DNA from 3 places in the Clostridium pabulibutyricum genome. Region 3 is predicted to be linked to each of the others. Evidence: riboswitches for the same ligand, from Rfam matches in the RefSeq annotation. Region 3 holds a riboswitch; each other region holds the start of a gene.
What was found. Region 3 has a riboswitch for S-adenosylmethionine ahead of thiS (sulfur carrier protein ThiS). Riboswitches for the same ligand answer to the same signal wherever they lie in the genome.
Positions count from the first base shown of each region.

Region 1: linked by a shared signal. The riboswitch ahead of AC4CVH_RS13275 (methionine ABC transporter ATP-binding protein) and the one ahead of thiS (sulfur carrier protein ThiS) in region 3 are both predicted to bind S-adenosylmethionine.
Region 2: linked by a shared signal. The riboswitch ahead of AC4CVH_RS04655 (YbaK/EbsC family protein) and the one ahead of thiS (sulfur carrier protein ThiS) in region 3 are both predicted to bind S-adenosylmethionine.

Region 1 is NZ_JBZAYZ010000014.1:5,887-10,176, forward strand. It holds gene feoB (ferrous iron transport protein B) at 1-1,441, opposite strand, end outside; gene AC4CVH_RS13270 (FeoA family protein) at 1,548-1,769, opposite strand; SAM riboswitch class I at 1,936-2,040, shown strand; gene AC4CVH_RS13275 (methionine ABC transporter ATP-binding protein) at 2,112-3,080, shown strand; gene AC4CVH_RS13280 (methionine ABC transporter permease) at 3,070-3,726, shown strand; gene AC4CVH_RS13285 (HAD-IB family hydrolase) at 3,843-4,290, shown strand, end outside.
Region 2 is NZ_JBZAYZ010000002.1:274,640-278,929, reverse strand. It holds gene carB (carbamoyl-phosphate synthase large subunit) at 1-1,822, shown strand, start outside; SAM riboswitch class I at 1,896-2,000, shown strand; gene AC4CVH_RS04655 (YbaK/EbsC family protein) at 2,085-2,549, shown strand; T-box leader at 2,648-2,881, shown strand; SAM riboswitch class I at 2,918-3,028, shown strand; gene cysC (adenylyl-sulfate kinase) at 3,144-3,731, shown strand; gene AC4CVH_RS04645 (adenylyl-sulfate reductase subunit alpha) at 3,728-4,290, shown strand, end outside.
Region 3 is NZ_JBZAYZ010000008.1:73,167-77,456, forward strand. It holds gene AC4CVH_RS09990 (ferredoxin-like domain-containing protein) at 1-1,033, opposite strand, end outside; gene AC4CVH_RS09995 (M67 family metallopeptidase) at 1,070-1,483, opposite strand; gene AC4CVH_RS10000 (HesA/MoeB/ThiF family protein) at 1,490-2,320, opposite strand; gene thiS (sulfur carrier protein ThiS) at 2,310-2,525, opposite strand; SAM riboswitch class I at 2,653-2,758, opposite strand; gene AC4CVH_RS10010 (histidine phosphatase family protein) at 2,929-3,543, shown strand; gene AC4CVH_RS10015 (phosphatase PAP2 family protein) at 3,546-4,085, opposite strand; gene AC4CVH_RS10020 (LysR family transcriptional regulator) at 4,160-4,290, opposite strand, start outside.

The DNA of each region.
Region 1 (4,290 bases), on a different contig from region 3:
GACTTATAAATTTGCCTATATAAGATAGTATGCTTTGATTCATAGGTACCATACCACTAAAATTGAAGTTTGACAAAAACCATATTAAAACTGACATAGAGAATATTATAGTACCTGCTTTTCTCAAAAAACCTTTGGCTTTCTCCCATGTGTGTGTGATTAGATTTTTTAAATTAGGGACATTGTACTTGGGAAGTTCTATTAAAAAAGGTTCTTCATCCTTCTTGAATATTGTATTTTTAAATAAAAGGCCTATTACAAATGCCAGGATTATTCCAAGTATATATAATGAAAAAACCACCTCGGTTTCCTTGCCTTTGAAAAAAGCGGATGCAAACAGTGCATATATTGGCAAACGTGCATTACAGGACATGAGCGGTATCAAAAGGGCTGTTAATTTTCTATCCTTTTCGCTTTCAAGAGTTCTTGAAGACATTATTCCCGGGACTGAACATCCAAAGCCTACAATAAGCGGTATAAAGGCTTTTCCGGAGAGTCCCATTTTTCTCATAAGTTTGTCCATTATAAGAGCGCCTCTTGCCATATAGCCGCTGTCTTCAAGAAATGATATTCCTAGAAAAAGACAGAAGATTATAGGAAAAAAAACAAGGATTGATCCTACACCTGAAATTATACCATCTACTAGAAGGGAGGTGAACCATGGGCTTGCAGATGAAAGAAGTTCTTTGAGGTACGGAGTTATGGAATTTGACAAATAGTTGCTGAATATATCTGCAACAGGCTGTCCTACCCAGTTGAAAGTAAACTTGAATATTAAAAATAATGCAAATAAAAATACAGGATAGGCTGCAAATTTGTTCAAAACTATTTTATCTATTTTTTCAGTATATGATATAGAAATGTTTTTGGTTTCGACTACGCATTTGGCAAGTATATTATTTATGAAGGAATAAGCCTCCTTTTCGTCTTCAAAATTAAAACTGTTTTTATCAGGGGGGATATGTAAAAATTGACTGCTTTCCAGTATCTCAATAAGGTTGTCCACGCCTTTGCCTTTTGCAGCGACTATTGGAATAGCTATAACACCAAGTTCTTTTTCTATCTTTTCAAAATTTATTTGTATACCGTTTTGAGATGCTATGTCCATCATATTAAAAACAAGTATTATAGGTTTATTAAAATGTTTTAACTGGGTTGTAAGGTATAAATTCCTGTTGAGGTTTGAGGCATCAACTATATTTATTATTACATCGGCATTATTGTTTTGAAGAAAATCCCTTGAGACTTTTTCTTCATTTGAATATGTGTCCATGGCATATATTCCAGGGAGATCCACAATTTTCATCTGGTTAAAATATCCTTCTTTTTTTTCAACTGTTACTCCAGGCCAATTACCAACATATTGGTCAGATCCAGTTAGGTTGTTGAAAAGAGATGTTTTTCCTACATTAGGATTGCCTAGTAAAGCTGCTGTAATCATTTAGTTCCTCCAAACATTTACTTTGATTTAATTGCATTAAAAAATACCATACTTATAGCATAATTATGGCAAAATAAAATATAAGAATTTATTTGTTCACTTGGAACTAGCATTGAACAAGAATATTTTTTGCATCGTTTTTCCGTATGGCCAAACTAAATCCTCTTAAGTCTATGATAAGTGGATCTCCAAGGGGGGCAAAAGTTTTAAGTGTTATCTCTGTTCCTTCAATACAGCCAAGAGCAAAAAGTCTTTTGACGAGTTTTTCATCACCTTTTATATCCGTTATAAAAGCCTTCTGACCTGGCTTCAAATCACAAATGCTCATAATTGCCAACTCCTCTTATCAATTTACATTGAAATCCATTATCAATTTATCTATCCTATATAGTAGCATTTTTTATTTAAGGTGTCAATCTGTAAAGCAAAGAGACATCTATTGACATAATAATTACTAATTGATATAATAAATTCCGTGAATTTAATACAACTTGAACTTATTTAGAGAGGTGGAGGGATCAGGCCCTTTGAAACCCGGCAACCAGTGCACTTACCGTATAATGGTGCTAATTCCTGCAGCGGAGGCTGAGAGATAAGATTATTTTGCTGATTATCTGAGGTTTTCCTCAGATTTTTGTTTTTTACACTAAGTATTGGAGGAAAGTAAGTTTTGATAGATATTAATAATGTAGGAAAAAAATTTGGAAATAAATATGTGCTTAAAGATGTAAGTCTGCATATAGAAAAAGGCGATATTTTTGGAATTGTTGGACATAGTGGCGCTGGAAAATCAACGCTTTTGAGGTGCCTAAACGGGCTTGAAACTTACGACACCGGCAGCATAAAGATAATGGATAAAGAAGTAAAAGAACTTGATAATAGAGAGATAAGAGCTTTTAGAAAGAATTTAGGAATGATATTTCAAAATTTTAATTTATTGAACAGAAAAAATGTATTTGATAATGTAGCTCTTCCTCTTGAAGTATGGAAATTGAGCAAGGACAAGGTAAAAGAAAGGGTATCTGAGCTTCTTGATATAGTTGGACTACAAGACAAGGCAGAAAGTATGCCAAGGAGATTAAGTGGCGGACAGAAACAGAGAGTTGCAATTGCAAGGGCTCTTGCCTTGAGTCCGAATATACTTTTGTGTGACGAAGCTACGTCTGCACTTGACCCAAATACTACAAAGTCAATACTTGATCTTTTAAAACATATAAATAAAAAATTGAACATAACAATAGTTGTTGTTACCCATCAAATGGAAGTTATCAAGGAAATATGCAACAAGGTGGCAATTATAGATGAAGGAGAAATAAAACAGTTCGGCGATGTAGAAGATATATTTTTAAAACCTGAAAAAAATTTAAAAAAGTTGCTTGGATCAGACAATATGCTGCCGGGGGAAGGTTTGAACCTGAGAATATATTTTCCGAAGGAAATAAGTCAGGGAAATCTTATAAGTTCAATGGCAATAGATTTGAATATAAAATTTTCAATAGTGTGGGGGAAACTTGAAAAGTTCAGGGACGATGTACTCGGAAGTCTTGTAATAAACATAAATGATGAGGATAAAGAAGTCATATGTAATTATCTTTCATCAAAAAATGTAGCATGGGAGGTAGAAAATAATGCAATTTAGTGAAATATTTCAGGAAGTTCTTGCTCCAGCCATAGGACAAACTCTCTATATGGTTTTAGTATCAACTTTTCTTGCTGTTATTATAGGATGTATTCCGGCGGTATTTTTAATAGTGACGGAAGAACATGGATTGAAACCGAATAAGGTTGTATATCAAATACTGGATGTGATAGTGAATTTATTAAGGTCTTTTCCATTTATAATACTTATGATAGCAATTTTTCCGTTTACAAGACTTATTGTAGGAAAAGCTATAGGAACAACTGCAGCTATAGTACCAATTACAATAGCCTCAGCACCTTTTGCAGCAAGAGTAATTGAGTCGTCGCTTAAAGAAATAGATCCGGGCATAATAGAAGCTGCAAAGTCTTTTGGCGCAAGCAATGTTCAGATAATATTCAAAGTAATGTTCAAGGAGGCGCTTCCTTCGATAGTACTTGGAATAACACTTACTACCATAGTTGTTGTAGGATGTTCTGCCATGGCAGGTACGGTTGGAGCAGGGGGACTCGGTGATGTTGCTTTAAAGTATGGATATTATAGGTTTGAAACCAATGTCATGGTATATACGGTAGTCATACTTATAGTACTTGTTCAATTGATACAGAGTATTGGAAATTTTATATATAAAAAACTTAATAGATAATTTAGATCGCCTCAAGTGGAGTATGTTAATTTTACTGCTTGGGGTTGTTATTTATGCTAGAATAGGTATAAATAACTTTTGAAGTAAAATTATAATATTGTGTAAGGAGGCATCATATGAGTATAGCAGCATTTTTTGATATAGATGGAACTTTATATAGAGAGGGACTTATGACTGAAGTATTTAAAAAGTTGGTGAAATATGAAATAATTCCTCCTGATAGATGGTACAAGGAAGTAAAACCGGAGTATGAAAGATGGGATAAGAGACAGGGAAATTATGATAATTACCTGCTCAAGATGGCAGATATTTATATAGAAGCAATAAAGGGCCTTTACAAGTCGCAGGTGGAATTTATAGCAAGACGAGTAATAGCACAGAAAGGTGACAGGGTATATACTTATACTAGGGACAGAATAAAATGGCATAAAAAGAATGGACACAAGGTAATAACGATATCCGGCAGTCCCATAGAACTTGTTAGGGAAATGTCAAAGAAATATGGATTTGATGATTATGTAGGAGCTAGATATATAATTGATGATAATAATGTATACACAGGGG
Region 2 (4,290 bases), on a different contig from region 3:
ATGGTTTGTATATAGAATAAAGAATATAGTTGATATGGAAAACAAGCTGACAGCAAATGTTCCGAATGCAGAGACAATAAGTCAGGCTGAAATAATGGGATTTACAGACGAGTATATATGCGAACTTATAGGAATGAAATTGTGTGATTTGAAAAAACTTAGAGATATAAACGGCATAAAATCAGTATACAAGATGGTAGATACATGCAGCGGTGAATTCGAGGCGAAAACTTCTTATTATTATTCATGTTATGACCTTGAAAGTGATAATGTGGTTTCAAACAACAAGAAAGTACTTGTCATAGGTTCAGGACCTATAAGAATTGGGCAGGGCATAGAATTTGATTATTGTTGTGTAAATGGTGTATGGGCAATAAAAGATGCCGGACTTGAAGCGATTATAATAAACAACAACCCTGAAACGGTAAGTACGGATTTTGATGTTTCAGACAAGCTTTATTTTGAACCTCTTTATATAGATGATGTGATGAATGTCATAAATGAAGAAAATGTATATGGCGTAATTGTTCAATTTGGAGGCCAAACTGCATTGAATCTTGCAAAAAAACTTAATGACAGAGGAATAAATATTCTTGGAACATCTTTTGAATCAATAGATTTTGCTGAAGACAGGGAGAAATTTAGAGTGCTGCTTGAAAAACTTGACATAGATTCTCCTATTGGAGGCTCTGTGTCAAGCATCGAAGAAGCTAGAAATCTCGTTGAAAAAATAGGATATCCTGTAATTGTAAGGCCTTCTTACGTTATAGGTGGAAGGGCCATGAAAGTTGTTTACAGTGATGCTGAACTGTCAAAGTATTTAAATGAGGCAGTAAATCTTTCAAAAGAGTACCCTGTACTTGTAGATAAATATATAGTTGGAAAAGAAATTGAAGTTGATGCAATATCCGACGGGGTAGACATTATAATTCCAGGAGTAATGGAACATGTTGAAAAAACAGGGGTGCATTCAGGAGACAGCATAGCAATGTATCCTACTGTAAGCCTGCCGGATGAAGTGCTTGAAAAAATAGAGGAATATACATTGAAAATAGCAAGAGGATTGAATGTTGTTGGACTTTTAAATGTTCAATATGCGTTTGATGGAAGTAAAATTTATGTAATCGAGGTTAATCCGAGAGCATCCAGAACAGTGCCTATTCTCAGTAAGGTTACAGACATACCGATGATAAAAATAGCAGTCTCTGTAATGCTTGGGAAAAGTATAAGAGAGTTTGGGTATAAGAGGGATATGTATAAATACAATAAAATACATGCAGTGAAGATGCCTGTATTTTCAAATAAAAAACTTCCAGGAGTTGATCCAGCTCTTGCACCTGAAATGAAATCAACGGGAGAAGTTCTTGGAGTTGATTTCAATAAAGAAAAAGCAATGTATAAGGCATTCAAGGCAGCAGGTGTGAAGGTTTATACGGGAGGAAACATTTATATATCGGTAAACGACAGGGATAAGAAAGATGTACTTGAGATAAGCAGGACATATAAGGCACTTGGATTTTCTATATACGCATCACGTGGAACGTGGGAATTTCTAAATGACAATAAGGTAGCCTGCAGTGAGCTTGATATAGAAGATGCACTTGATAAAATACGCGATAAAAAGATAGATATTGTAATAAATACTGTAACCACCGGGTACAATGGGGAAACATATGGATTTAAGCTAAGATATGTTTCTTTAGTACACGATAGAGTGCTCTTTACGTGCCTTGATACTGCGAAAGTGTATGCGCTTTGTGTAAAAATAGAAAAATCAGGTGAAAAAATAGATTATAGATCAATGAAGGAGTATTTGATATAGAATTAAGCATATTGACAAATCAACTTCAAAAATTTATACTAAAATTGTTTAACAAATTTTAAAATTTAATACGCTCTTATCAAGAGTGGCTGAGGGACTGGCCCTATGATGCCCGGCAACCTGAATAGTTTATATTCAACGGTGCCAATTCCAGCAGGTGAAACCTGAAAGATGAGAAATAAAAGAGATATGATTTCAAACCTTCCTGAATTTATCTGCAGGAAGGTTTTTAATATTTTAATCAGAAAGGAAAATGGTGCTTATGAGTGTGGAAAATGTGATTAAATATTTTGAGGATAAAGGTTTGAAAAATCCGGTTTTTAAACTAGATGATAGCGGAGCTACTGTTGAGCAGGCGGCAGAGACGATACATACAGAGCCAAAGTACATAGCAAAGACTCTGGCTTTCAAGCTGAAGGATCGGAATATACTTGTTGTTGTACGCGGAGATCTAAAAGTAAATAATAGAAAATTTAAAGATACTTTTAAAGTGAAGGCAAAAATGCTTGAAAGTGAAATGGTTTTGAAGGAAATAGGGCATCCAGTAGGAGGACTTTGTCCGTTTGGGTTGAAAAATGCTGTAAAAATTTACTTGGATCTTTCTATAAAAGACTTTGAATATGTTTATCCAGCAGCAGGATCGAAAGATTATGCCCTTAAGATTTCGCCGTTAAAAATGTATAAACTTGTGTATGGGGAGTGGGTTGATGTATGCAATAATCCATAAAACAAATTTATGTATAAAAGTTATTTTATATAATTAATTGAATTTATTTCTTGACAAGCCATAATTTAAAAAGTATAATAAGTTCAAAATTAAATAAGACCAAAACTGTGATTGAGAGAAGTATACTATGGAGTCCTAAAGAGAGAAATCTTTTAGCTGAGACAGATTTCAGGATTAAGTAGTGGAAAATGCGCTTATGAGTTCTGTAATTGAAATTAAGTAGGTTTATGCGGATGCTGTACGTTAAAACAGTAGAATAATGTATTTTGAGTTATTGTATCTTGAAGATACAGTAAACAGAGTGGAACCGCGGAAAAACTTCCGCCTCTGTATGAGGCGGAAGTTTTTTTATCTAAAATTATAATATATTCTTATCAAGAGAGGTTGAGGGACTGGCCCTGTGAAACCCGACAACCGGCACTTTTATGTGAGTGTATCGGTGTTAATTCCTACGGAATGATTTTTCTGGAAGATAAGAAAGATGGATTGCAAAAATTTATTTTCAAATTTATTACGACCATTTTTCATTTCGGAAAATGGTCGTAATAAATTATATTAAAGATTGAATCGCTTATGAAACAAGGGAGGGTGGTTATGGAAAATAATATAGTTTGGCATAAAATGTTTGTAGATAGAAAAATGAGAGAAAATCTGCTTGGACAAAAAGGAAAGCTTATATGGTTTACAGGTTTGTCAGGTTCGGGAAAATCTACAGTTGCAGCACTACTTGAAAAAGAACTGTACAGTATGGGAAAACTCACCTATGTTTTAGATGGAGATAACGTGCGTCACGGGCTTAATTCGGATCTTGGATTTTCGGAGGGTGACAGGAGTGAAAATATAAGAAGAATTTCCGAACTCTGCAAACTTTTTGTGGATTGTGGAGTAGTTGTAATTGCAACCTTTGTATCACCATTTAAGAGAGATAGGAATAAGGTTAGAAATCTTATTTTGAAGGATTTTATTGAAGTTTATGTAAGTTGTCCAGTTGAAGTGTGTAAAAAGCGTGATCCAAAGGGGCTTTACAAAAAGGCGGTAAAAGGTGAAATAAACGAATTTACAGGTATAAGTGCTGTTTATGAACTTCCGGAAAATCCTGAAATTGTAATAGATACTAATTTAAATACTGCGGATGAATGTGTTAAGAAAATAGTTAATTATTTACAGGGGGTGCTTTTGTGAAACTTGATCTTGTAGAAGTTTCTACGGATATTTTAATAATAGGTGGAGGTGCAGCCGGGTGTTTTGCGGCTCTTGAGGCTGCAAATTCACCTGAAAAACCTAAGATTTTAATACTGGAAAAAGCAAATATAAAAAGAAGCGGATGTCTTGCAGCAGGAATAAATGCACTTAATGCATATATAAACGAAGATGAAACTCCAGAGTCTTTTGTAGATTATGTTAGAGATGAATTTAATGGAGTTGTGAGAGAAGACCTCGTTTATACAGTAGCTAAAAAATTAAATGAAGTTACGTCTAAAATGGAAAAAATGGGGTTAACCATATTGAAAAATTCGGAAGGAAAGTATGTCACACGGGGAAGAAGAAGCATAAAAATAAATGGAGAAAATATTAAGCCTGTAATTGCTTCCAAGGTTCTGGATACTAAAAATATAGATGTCATGAATAAAACAAATGTCATAGATTATATTACGAGAGGAGGTAAAGTTATAGGCGCATATGCATTTTCGGTAGATAAGAATAAATTTTATGCGGTTTATTCTAAAGCCGTAATATGTGC
Region 3 (4,290 bases):
AATCAAGCTGTGCTATAAAATCAAGTACACTATCTAAATTCGAAACTTCCAGATTCCCGCTTTGCGGATGTACATAAACTGAATAAAATCCAGGCTGTTTCTGAGGGAAAAGTATATTTTCAAGTTCTTTCGATATTTCCACGTTTTTCACAAACCGTTCTGTTTTGTTGACTATGAACTCATCTTCCTTTACTTTTACTTCAAGTCCGCCCTCTTTCTTGAGTTTTTCCACTTCACTTTCAAACAACTCTATGAATTTTTCCTGTCCGAGCCTCATAAGTATATATCTTATTCGTGCCTTGTGTTTGTTAGTCCTGTCACCCTCTGCTTCAAATACATTTTTCATAGCCTGTATATAGTACAATATATCCTCTGCATTTATAAAATCTCTAAGTTTTATAGATACTCTTGGATTTCCTCCAAAGCCACCTGCTCCATACAGCACAAATCCCTTTTTCCCATCCACTATCTTTGCAATAAAGCCAAGGTCTGACATAGCTGCATTACCGGTATCTTCAGGGCTGTTTGAAAATGCTATTTTATATTTTCTAGGCATGTTCATTGTTGTAGGATCCTTGATAAGATAGTTTGTAGCCGCTTTCATATATGGCGTTACATCAAATACATCATCGATAGATACTCCCGAAAGTGGTGAACATTCGATATTTCTTACAGTGTTTCCACCTGTTCCCTTTGTTATTATTCCTACTTTTACAAGTGCATCCATCAAAGGATAAGCTGAATCCAGGCTTACACCGTGAAATTGTATGTCCTGTCTCGAAGTAAATTTTATTTTCCCATTTGCATATTTCTTTGCCAGGTCGCTTATACATTGAAACTGTTTTAATGTTATAACTCCTCCAGGTATTCTAGTCCTCAGCATATATGTCTCTTTTTCTCTCTGTTCATACAACCCCATGGATACTCTAAACGCCTTGAATCTGACAGGATTTATGCTTTTTTCGGCATACTGTTTGGATTTTTCTTTTATAGATTCTATGGAATCATAATTATCCTGGCTTATATCTATCATAAATATCACACTCCTTAACAAACTTATATTTTTATTTTAAGTAAATTTATATTCAAGTTTTTCAACATTTTTGTCCTTGTCAACCTTGAAAAAGTTAAAAACAGGCTCTTTCTTTTGAAGAGAAAGTATTCCATATAATATTCCCGGATCAAATGCAAGTTTTTTGTCTTCCTCTGACGGCCTTGAAGGTGAATATGGATGTGAATGATAGTTTCCAATCATAACAAATCCTTCACTTCTTATAAGCTTCACAACAGCAAACTGTTCCTTTGGATCCATTGAAAAATGTTCACTGCTGTGATCCATATTGGTTAAGGAATATACCCTGTCTATATATACGTCCCCTTTCTCGTCTTTGTGTCCTCCAATATATCCACAACACTCATTTGGGAATTCTTCTTTTGCCTGTCTTATAATTTTACTATACTCAATTTTATCAAAATAAATCATAATCAATCACCCTTTTAAATTACCATTTTTCAAATCACAAGCCGCCTGTTCATAATCTATAAGGTTCTTTATTTTAGGATTTTCACTGCATATTCCGCATTTTTTATTTTTTGATACTTTTATTTTTCTAAAATTCATTGTAAGTGCATTATAAGTCAAAAGATATCCTGCAAGATTATCACCAAGGCCGAGTAAATATTTAAGAGCCTCGGTTGCCTGAAGTGTTCCTACAACTCCGCCCATCACTCCGAGAACGCCCGCCTCCCTGCATGTCGGTACAACTCCTGCTGGTGGCGGTGACTGGAATATACACCTATAGCATGGCGTACCATTATCTGGTATATAAGTCGTAAGCTGTCCCTGAAATCTTATTATGCCTCCATGAGAAAAAGGCTTTTTTGCAAGTACACACGCATCATTTATAAGAAACTTTGAAGGAAAATTATCTGTTCCATCTATTATAAAATCATAGTCCTTATCCTTTATTATATCTAAAATATTACTCGAATCCACAAGTTCATTATAAGTTACTACATTTACATCCGGATTGAGTTCATTTATAGTTTCCATTCCTGACTGTACTTTTGGTTTTCCTACATCTTTTGTCTGATGTATTATCTGTCTTTGAAGATTTGAAAGATCCACCACATCACCGTCTACAAGCCCTATTGTACCAATTCCTGCCGCTGCAAGATACATGGCTGCTGGCGCTCCAAGTCCTCCGGTTCCTATAACTAGAACCTTTGAATTTAAAAGTTCTTCCTGTCCCTCAACTCCAACTTCAGACAATATTATGTGTCTCGAATACCTTTCTATCTGATCTTCGCTAAAATCCAAAACTTCCACCCCCCATAAAATACAAAAAGTCTATCCTATCATTTTCTTTCAAAACAACAGCGTCAAATTTATCTCTATCTAAAAATTCATCATTAAGCTGAACAGAAACCATCTCCGGCATTTCCACATTTTCTATCTTCAAGATTTCAGTAATTGTTACACCGTCTTTTATAGTTTTCTCTTCTCCGTTTACCTTTATATTCATAAATTTCCTCCTTATTATTTTACGTAAAATATACAATCAATTCTTTTTCGTTTTAACCATTTTGGTCATAACTTTTTATAAAATAAAAAACCTTCTTGAAATGAGTTACAAGAAAGTATCTTCAAGTTTCTCATCTTTCAGGTGACTTAATACCTGCTGGAATTGGCACCATGGAAAGCAAATCAGGTTGCCGGGCATCATTGGGCCAGTCCCTCCACCTCTCGTGATAAGAATTTTCATATTAAATTAATTAAATAATACCACACGCAAATTAATTTTGTCAATAAAATATTTTTCATTATCTTTTATCCATTTTAAAAATAAGTCTATAGCATCGCTGTTTGACTTAAATGTTAAAATATTTTACTATTTAATAGGTGCTAAATATTTAGGAGGTATACATATGGAGACAAAATTATTATTGATAAGACATGGACAAACTCCATGGAATAAACTTGGAAAATTTCAGGGATGCTCTGACATCGAATTATCGGATGAAGGCATAAAGCAAGCTGAACATCTCTCGGAATACTTAAATGGAAATTTTGATTGTGTATATGCAAGTCCGCTTAAACGTGCAAGGAAAACTGCAGAAATAATTGCAGCCAAAAGTGAAACCAAACCTATAATTGTTAATGACCTGCGTGAAATAAATTTTGGCCTCTGGGAAGGCCTTACCATAGATGAAATAGAAAACAGCTATGAAGAACAATTTGAAGTATGGAAAAAAAATCCCGGTGATGCTGTTTTGTATGAAGGAGAAATGCATTTAAAAAATGCTTGTGATAGAATCAAAAAGGCACTTATTGATATTGTATCCAAAAACAAATACAAAAAAATACTTGTGGTAGCCCACGGAGGTATATTAAAAGCAGCTATCTTGGCTATCTTTAATTTAGATCCGGGAATGTACCACAATATGTTTTTGACAAATACTTCTGTAACAGAGCTAGTTTTCAGCGATGATCATGCTCCCGTTTTATATACTCTAAACAATACAGCTCATCTTTCAAAATAACTCTAACTCTTCTTAATTACCTTATTCCTATTTAATCCATTGTACACTATTCTGCTGCATACTAATCCAAGAATTGCTCCTGCAATAACATCAGTAGGATAGTGTACGTATAAATATAATCTTGAGAATCCTATCAAAATAGCAATTGTAAAAAAAAGTACAGAATACTTCTTAAAATACTTCGACAAAATTCCTGCAGCCGCAAATGCTGCAGTCGTATGTCCAGAAGGAAAAGAATATGAAACTGGTTTTTCAATAATCATGTTAATTACACTGGATTCTAAGAAAGGTCTTGGCCTTTGTATTATATTCTTTAATATCTCCTGTCCCAGAATAGTTCCAAGAAGCATCGCACATAAAACCCCTATGACCGCAGTTTTGTTTTTCTTTCTAATCAAAATAAATGCTGAAATTACAATCCATATTATTCCTAGATTTCCAAGAGATGTTACAACAATCATTGCTTCATCCATAACTGAACTTCTCATATGATTTTGTATAAACTGAAGTATATTATTGTCAAATCCATTCATTGAAAACATAGCATATTCCTCCATGAAGTTCTTTAACAAATAGTTGTATTATACAAGAAATAAAACTATATTTCAAATTGGTTTTAAACTTTGTTGAACTTTTTACTTGAAGTAAGTATTGTATCAACTATATTTCTTTCTACAGAAGTTATATAATGATTTTTCTTAAATGCAATAGATATATAAAAGGTTATAGAATCATTAAGATGTATTG